DNA from 2 places in the Salinivibrio sp. AR640 genome. Region 1 is predicted to be linked to the other one. Evidence: riboswitches for the same ligand, from Rfam matches in the RefSeq annotation. Region 1 holds a riboswitch; the other holds the start of a gene.
The links. A riboswitch is a leader RNA that binds a small molecule or an ion and turns the genes downstream of it on or off. The one in region 1 is predicted to bind lysine.

Region 1 (4,428 bases):
CACACCGGTTCCATTGCTCAGAGCAGTCCGAGCATCTGCTTGTAGTGGCGACGACAAACAGAGACATAACGTTCATTGCCCCCAATCACAACCTGATCGCCATCTGCAATCGCGTTGCCTTCAGCGTCTTGCCGAATGACACGACTGGCTTTGCGTCCACAATGACACACAGTTTTAAGCTCCACCAATTTGTCAGCCCACGCGAGTAAGTACTGTGACCCTTCAAACAATTCACCACGAAAATCGGTACGCAAACCATAACATAGGACAGGGATCCGCAATTTATCCACGACATCGGTCAGTTCCAGTACTTGCTGCTTGGTTAAAAACTGGCTCTCGTCAATTAACAAACAGTCGACTTTGTCCTGAGATAAAATGGCCGCCACATGCTCAAACAACGACGTTTGGTTGTCATACAGATGTGCATCCGCGTCCAGGCCTATACGTGAACTTATTTTACCTTGCCCGTAGCGATTATCGATCGCGGCGGTGAACAGTAAAGGCTGCATCCCACGCTCTTGATAATTGAACGCAGATTGCAACAAGGTGGTCGATTTACCGGCATTCATTGCCGAATAGTAAAAATATAACTGGGCCATAACTGTCTCTACACGTAACGCCCTACTTCAGGGCCAACATCATTCAATACACCGGCATGCTACCGAACCCGCAGAAAAAGAAAAGCCCCGTTTATGCGGGGCTTGAAGGACTATCCTTTCAATTGACAGGGCCGCTTTTTAAGCCAAAGTAACCCCGAGCACAAAAGAATGAACGCCAGCGTCGACGCGGCTAATGACCATAACAAAGAGGCGGTAAAGCCAAGCACTAAGAAGCCAAATGTCGCAACGACTGCGCCCCCGATTGCATAAGGTAGCTGCGTGGCGACGTGGTCAATATGCCCACAGCGCGCCCCTGTTGAGGATAAAATAGTGGTATCTGAGATAGGAGAACAATGATCGCCAAATACAGCACCGGCTAATACCGCAGACAGCATCGGCAACATCAGCGCAATATCCGTCGCTGCCGCAAGATCCCCCGCAATCGGGAGCATAATACCAAATGTGCCCCACGACGTGCCCGTGGCGAATGCCATCACTGCGGCCAATAAAAATAAAACCACAGGTAACAATTGAGCAGGTAGGTTACCTTGTACTAACGAGGATAAATATTTACCCGTTTGTAAATCACCAATGATATGGCCAATCGACCAAGCAAATAGCAATATAAGAATCGCACCAAACATTGATTTAGCGCCGACCCATAACGTCTTCGCAATATCGGGCTTAGCAATGCCTTGTTTAACCGTCATCACTAGCGCAACAAACAGGCCGGCCAGTCCGCCCCACAGTAATGACATGCCGACGTCGGTATTCTCAAACGCTCCCAGGATAGAGAATGCATGATGATCAGCGGCTAAAGATTGCGCACCGGTGTAAAGCATGGCGCTAATCGTGGCGATCACTAGCACGACTATCGGAGCCACCAGATCCGCTACACTGCCATTTTCACTTTCTTCGATGCCTAAATCATCGCAAATATCAGCACAATGTTCGCTTTCATCACCTAATCGGCTGCCTTTTTTTGCTTGGTATTCAAATTGGCGCATGGGGCCAATATCAAGCTGAAACCAGACCACGGCAAACACTAACAGCAGCGCAAAAATGGCATAAAAGTTCATCGGAATCATGATGACAAACGCACCCAGTGCGGTGTAATCGGTAACACCATGCGCAACCAAGATAGAGCCAATAACGGTAATGATATAGGCACCCCAGCTGGAAGCCGGTGTAATCACACACATAGGCGCCGCTGTCGAGTCGAGAATATAGGCAAGTTTTGCCCGTGAAACATGAAAACGATCCGTGACTGGGCGAGAAACGGCCCCCACCGCTAAGCTATTAAAGTAATCATCAACAAAGATGAATACCCCAAGAAAAGCAGCCAGTAACTTCGCACCACGTTTACTCTTAATCCGGCTTTGTGCCCAATTCGCAAACGCGCGCGTCCCCCCTGATAAGGATAATAACGCGGTAATCATGCCCAATAATATTAAAAAGGCGAGGATACTCAAGTTCCAGCTGTTTAAACCGCCATCAGCGATAAATAAGCCAGTGATCACGTCCAGTAAATACTGACTAGCGGGCACAAGTGAAAAATCCGTCAGTAATACGGTGCCAAGGATTATCCCCATACCCAACGACAATAAGACACGTCGAGTTGCAATCGCGAGACCCAAGGCCAGCAACGGAGGAAGCAGTGATAAAGCGGATGAAGAAAAGTCTGTTAAGTTCATGATCTCAATATCAACCAGGTGGTTGGAGATCTACTGCAGAAACGAAGACGGTAAGGCGTGGTATTACACGGCAAACAACTTGCCTCCTACATACAGTAGCGCTCCATAGTGTGTTTCTAAGTACTATGGCAGTGCTGCTCCTATTCGGTAACAGCCCCAGCTCAATCGGTGTGATGACCTGATTGGCTTCGGCATTGTTTCCTTTTATGCGCCCTCATCGGTATCACCCTCTTGCGCATGACTCATAAACAACGCACCTCTACGTTAAGCGAAGTGCATTCTACACATCGTGCTCACTATCGCAACTATTTATGTTTGAAAAATCATCGACTCGTTGTCAGGCGTTCTATTCCTTTTCCATGCCAATGATAAACGACGCGCATTCTATTTTTTTAGACACAAGAATCAAAACGCCACTAAAACTATACGCTAGGATTGCGAATAACTTGCAAATAATGAACAATGTGGCGTATTAATATATGTAATATTGTATATTTCATTTATACTGCTATCATCCTTCTATTAACAAATAAATTAAACAGGAACCAATAATGTCTGATGCAATGAAAGCGTTACTCAACCTGCGTAGCTTACGCGCTCTTGCCAAAGAGATGTCAACCGAGCAACTAAACGAAGCGTTAGAGAAACTACATACTGTGGTTGAAGAGCGTAAAGAAATTGATCGCGAAGAAGAAGCAAAAGAACAAGAGCGTTTAGAAAAGCTAGAGAAATACCGCGAAATGTTAGTGGCCGATGGCATTGAGCCAGAAGAGCTCATGAAGCTATTAGGTGGCAGCACTAAAGCGAAAACACCAGGAAAGCGCGCAGCACGTCCAGCTAAATACCAATATACTGATAATGACGGTTCACATAAAACATGGACAGGTCAAGGCCGTATGCCTAAGGTTATTCGCGAAGCGACGGAAAGTGGTTCTGCAACACTCGACGATTTCCTCATCCCTGGCCAAGAAGCATAAACTTTTTACCAAGGAAAAAGAAAAAAGAGGCCAAGGCCTCTTTTTTTGTTATAGGGTATCAATCAAATTTAATTCTATCGGCTAAATGACTAACCGCCAGAGCAAAGTAATGCGAGCGGTTCCACTTCAATAAGCTTTGATAATTATTGTAGACCAAATACGCTCTCCCCTTTTCATCATCAGGCTGAATGAGCCATGCTTTGATGTCGACCTTGGGTAACGCTTGGCCGTTCATGCGTCTTACGCCTTTCGTCTGCCAGTCACTTAACAATAAGCCCTTGTCTGCTCCGGTACCGAGTAGAGACCGATCAAGCTGTTCTGGAACTTGAACTTGCCGACCCCATGTGTAGGTATCATCCCAACCAGCTTGTTTCAGATAATTCGCTGTCGATGCAAAAACATCGGCCTCCGTTTGCCAAATATCCTTTTTACCATCTTGGTTGCCATCCACAGCGTAATTAATAAACGAACTGGGCATAAACTGAGATTGCCCCATTGCTCCCGCCCATGATCCTTTCATGTCTTCGGGGGCAATATGACCTTGCTGTAATATTGTCAGTGCTGCCATGGTTTCTTTACGGAAAAAAGCTTCTCGACGGCCATCAAATGCCAATGTCGACAATGCCTCAATCACATTATAACTGCCTTGGAGCTTACCAAAGTTACTTTCAACGCCCCACAGGGCAACAATAAAACGTGGTTGCACCTGGTATTGTTCACCCACTTTTTTTAATGCGTCATAATGCTGATTGTAGAGCTTTTTCGCTTGCGCCACTTTCCAGTCTGGTACCGCACGGGGAATATACTCGTCTAAAGTAAGGCGCCGCTCAGGTTGATTTCGATCTGAGCTTACCGCACGTTCATGATATTCAATCCCGTCAAACGCTCGCTCGAGCAATGCATCGCTAATCCCTGCCTCACGAGCTTCATCTTTTAATGAGGCCACATATTGTTCAAATCCTGGCTTGGCCATCACTGGGCTAACGATTAATGCAGCCGCCATACAGGCTGAAATCATACCTTTGCGCATAGTCTTCCTTTTACAGTTTTTCGTTTCTGTTACGAATAGCCTGCAGCGCTACGTCCGGAGGTGGGGGCAGCTGTACAAAAAACCCCTCCTCTTGCAGGCTTTGCTTTACCTTGGTGATATTGACCACC
Region 2 (4,428 bases), on a different contig from region 1:
GCTATTGATTGGGGGGGCGACCACATCCAAAGCGCATACCGCGGTGAAAATAGAGCAGCACTACCAGGCTCCTGTGGTGTATGTGTCGAATGCGTCACGTGCCGTTGGCGTTTGTGCATCGCTATTATCGCCGGCTCAATATCCGGACTTTGTCGCGCGCTTACAAAAAGAGTATGTGTCAGTACGAGAGCAGCACCAACGCAAGACACCCCGCACTCCGCCTGTCACCCTGGACGCGGCAAGGGCAAACAAATGGCAAACCGATTGGGCCCATTACACGCCGCCCCAGCCGGCGAGGCCGGGCGTCCATGTTTACGATGATGTCTCGATAGCGACATTACGTCAGTATATCGATTGGACCCCTTTCTTTATGACCTGGTCCCTGAGCGGCAAATTCCCAGCGATTTTAGACCACGAGCTGGTGGGTGAAGAAGCACGCCGTTTGTATGAAGACGCTAATGGTTGGCTCGACCGGTTTGAGCACGAAGGATTGATCGCCGCAAAAGGGGTGTGTGGTGTCTTTCCTGCCAACAGCCTAGAGGACGATATAGAGGTGTATACTGACACATCACGGCAAACGGTGGGCACGGTACTGAACCATTTACGTCAGCAAACCAAAAAGCCACGCGGCGCCAATTATTGCTTGTCGGACTTTATCGCGCCGAAAACCAGTGGTCAGCCTGATTGGATTGGTGCGTTTGCGGTGACAGGCGGCATTGGCGAGTATGCCTTGGCGGAAAGTTATAAAGTTGTAGGGGATGATTACAACGCGATCATGATCCAAGCGGTCGCCGATCGATTAGCAGAAGCCTTTGCAGAATACCTGCACCAGCAAATTCGGATCTCATTGTGGGGCTATGCGCCCAATGAGACGCTCGATAACGACGCCTTGATCCGGGAGCAATACCAAGGGATCCGGCCGGCTCCGGGTTATGCTGCCTGCCCTGAGCACAGCGAGAAAGGAAAAATTTGGCAGTTGCTCTCGGTAGAAGCGCATACGGGCATGACACTCACCGAAAGCTATGCCATGTGGCCAGGCGCATCTGTGTCGGGGTGGTACTTCTCACATCCTGAATCACGCTACTTTGCGGTGGCTAAGATTCAAGATGATCAACGTGACAGTTATGCGGCGCGCAAAGAGTGGAGCAGCAAAGACGCGGAAAAATGGCTCGGGCCAAACTTAAACGCCTAATGAAAAAAGACCAGCACATCACATGTGCTGGCCTTTTTTTACTCAAATAAGTCAGCGTGTAACCGCTGTACGACATGGGTCGCGTCGTGATCGTCGACCACCACACAGACATTGTGATTGCTGGCACCATAGCAAATCATGCGCAGTTTATATTGAGCAAGCGCACTAAATACCGGCGCTGTCGCGCCCGGTGTGTGATTCATCTCGTTACCGATCAGCGCAACAACCGCTAGATTCGCACAGATCTCTACCTGACATAACTGCGTGAGCTCGGCGATGGCAGCCTCCGGCAGCTGCGGTGCGTCACCCTGGGTATGGGTTTGATCCAGCGTCAGAGAGACACTGACCTCCGAGGTCGTGATTAAATCAACTGAGATTTCAAAGCGCGCCAAGATCTCAAACACCTTGGCCAAAAAACCACAAGCATGAAACATGTTTAAGCTGGTCAGTGTCACCATGGTCTGGTTGCGCCTGAGGGCCACGGCACGAAAGAGCGGCGCTGAGTGCGCTTGCTCACGGATCCAGGTACCGCCTTGTTCGGGGGCTCTCGCCGCGCCGACAAATACCGGGATATGCTGGCGTACCGCGGGCACTAACGTCGATGGATGGAGGATCTTGGCACCAAAGGTAGCCATTTCCGAGGCTTCGCTAAAGCTAATTTCACTAATCGGACGAGCACGATCAGTCACTCGTGGATCGGTGGTATAAATCCCGGGGACATCGGTCCAGATGGCCAAACTTTCTGCTCCGATCGCCTCGGCGAATAGCGCGGCACTGTAGTCACTGCCGCCGCGGCCTAAGGTGGTGGTGTGCCCGTTCGCATCAGCACCGATAAACCCTTGCGTGACCACTAAATGCGTTGCTAAGCGGGGGAGTAATTGGTTCTGGCACTGAATCTTGGTTTGTTGTCGATCCGGTTGGGCACAGCCGAAGTGACTATCGGTGCGTAATAACGCTCGCGCATCGGCCCTCACCGTGGCCATGCCTCGGCTATTGAGCAAGTGAGTAAAAATATAGGTTGAGATGAGCTCACCACAAGCGACCAACGCATCCGTTAACGCTGTACTGGGAGCAGATGCTGCGGTATTTGCATAGTCGGCAATCGTTTGGTGCCAGTCATCGACTGCTGTTTGCGTGTCCTGGCAAGCGGGAAGCGCGTTTAATATCGCTTGATGGATAGCGGTGATGGCAACCAGTTTGTCTTGACGGACTTGTGGGTCGTTGATCCCTTGTGCCAGTGCAACCAAGTGATTGGTGACGCCTGCGCACGCACTGATCACCACAAAGCGGGTATGTGGGTGTTGCTCGATCACATCAGCGCTTTGTTGCATGGCATCGATAGTGCCAACGCTCGTCCCGCCAAACTTAGCGACCGAAATCGGTGGTAATGGGTTCACGTCCTTTTCCCCTCTCATCATACAAATGGGTCTTAATCAATTTATTATGGGGAACATCAGAAGTCACATCGTGACCGCGGTAGGGACCGCAAAAAAGAAGGAAGAGCAAACGGCAGGCATGGACTGCCAGAAGCGCTCCACCTGTCTTCCTGTAGGGATGACAAGTGACAGCCTGAAGGATTCAGCCTCCTAGGCCGGCAGCGTTTCGCCCCCAAGCTTACGCCACCTCGGCATTGTCTCCCCTGATTATCATACCTTGGAGTGGGGCTCCGCATGATAACTGCCTGAGAAATGCACCTCTTCTGCATGTTCAGTCCCGGGTTGGTTATCCCGTGAACAGCATTTACATTACGGGCGAGATGACAGGGTGTCAACAGCCTTTTGGTCACGATCAGTGCCTTGGCAAAATTGTCCAGCGATCACACAGTTCACATGCCAGGCAATAGGGATATGGCGAAAAAATATGCTATAACGGTCATCTGTGTGTACCAACAACAAGGAAAGGTTATGGCACGTTCAATTTCCGAGATTCAATCTTTTCAGCCCGTGGCTCGCACGTTAATGGGCCCGGGCCCCTCTGATATTTATCCTGCAGTGCTACAGGCACTCAGCCGTCCGACTGTCGGACACCTTGACCCTTTGTTTATCGCGATGATGGATGAAGTCAAACAACTGCTTCAATATGCGTTTCAAACCGACAACCCTTTTACCCTGGCGATTTCGGCGCCAGGCAGTGCCGGGATGGAAGCTTGCTTTGTCAACTTAGTTGAACCGGGTGAAAAAGTGATTGTCTGTCGCAATGGTGTGTTTGGCGATCGTATGCGGGAAAATGTCGAGCGTTGCGGCGCGACAGCAGTGATGGTCGACGATGCCTGGGGTGCGCCTGTTAGTCCAGAAAAAGTTGAGGCTGCGTTAAAAGCCCATCCGGATGCCAGCACGCTTGCGTTTGTCCATGCTGAAACCTCAACCGGCGCTTGTTCGGATGCGCAAACACTGGCGAGATTGGCGCGGGAGCATGGTTGCTTAACCATTGTCGACGCCGTGACTTCACTCGGTGGCGTGCCATTGAAAGTCGATGAGTGGCAGCTCGATGCCGTGTATTCCGGTAGCCAAAAATGTTTGTCATGTGTCCCTGGCTTATCGCCTGTCACCTTCTCACCGCGTGCTGTGGCTAAAATGCAATCGCGAACCCACAAGGTACAAAGTTGGTTTCTCGATCAAAGCCTGGTGCTTGGTTATTGGAGCGGAGAAGGGAAACGCAGCTATCACCATACCGCGCCGGTCAATAGTTTGTATGCCTTGCATGAGTCTTTATTGCGGCTCTATCAAGAAGGGCTTGAGCATGCATGGCAACGTCATCAAGACATGCATCAACACCTCAAAGCAGGGCTGGATGAGCTCGGTATCACTTTTGTGGTTGATCAGCCTTACCGTTTGCCGCAGCTTAACGCGGTCACTATTCCGGATGGCGTGGACGATGCGGCAGTACGTCAGCACCTGCTCACGACCTATAATCTCGAAATTGGTGCCGGCTTGGGCGATCTCGCCGGTAAAGCGTGGCGCATTGGCTTAATGGGCTACGGGGCACGGCATGAGAATGTGGCGCTGTGTCTGAAAGCGTTAGAAAACGCGTTACGTTAAGGCGTTAAGGTATCGGGCAAGGTATGGCGAGTGGTCCATACTTTGCTTGCTTGCGGGTATAAATAGCGCGCTTCTTGTTGAATATCGCGTGCGCGTTGATGATCACCAATTTGTAACGCAACCTGATACGCATGCTGATAGCCCGAAAAGCGTGGGCGTTGCGCGACTTGACGCAGTAAATCATCCAAATGCTGGTGG

Region 2: it holds a riboswitch for lysine, as region 1 does, so the genes downstream of both, lysC (lysine-sensitive aspartokinase 3) here and BZG75_RS00350 (Na+/H+ antiporter NhaC family protein) in region 1, are expected to answer to the same signal.

The regions. Positions count from the first base shown of each region.
Region 1 is NZ_MUFD01000001.1:80,672-85,099, forward strand. Features, by position in the region: gene BZG75_RS00345 (thymidine kinase) at 18-599, opposite strand; gene BZG75_RS00350 (Na+/H+ antiporter NhaC family protein) at 710-2,293, opposite strand; lysine riboswitch at 2,382-2,563, opposite strand; gene BZG75_RS00355 (H-NS family histone-like protein) at 2,845-3,270, shown strand; gene BZG75_RS00360 (lytic murein transglycosylase) at 3,329-4,300, opposite strand; gene BZG75_RS00365 (YcgL domain-containing protein) at 4,311-4,428, opposite strand, start outside.
Region 2 is NZ_MUFD01000036.1:5,783-10,210, forward strand. Features, by position in the region: gene metH (methionine synthase) at 1-1,192, shown strand, start outside; gene lysC (lysine-sensitive aspartokinase 3) at 1,231-2,607, opposite strand; lysine riboswitch at 2,712-2,899, opposite strand; gene BZG75_RS14095 (pyridoxal-phosphate-dependent aminotransferase family protein) at 3,097-4,230, shown strand; gene BZG75_RS14100 (Wzy polymerase domain-containing protein) at 4,227-4,428, opposite strand, start outside.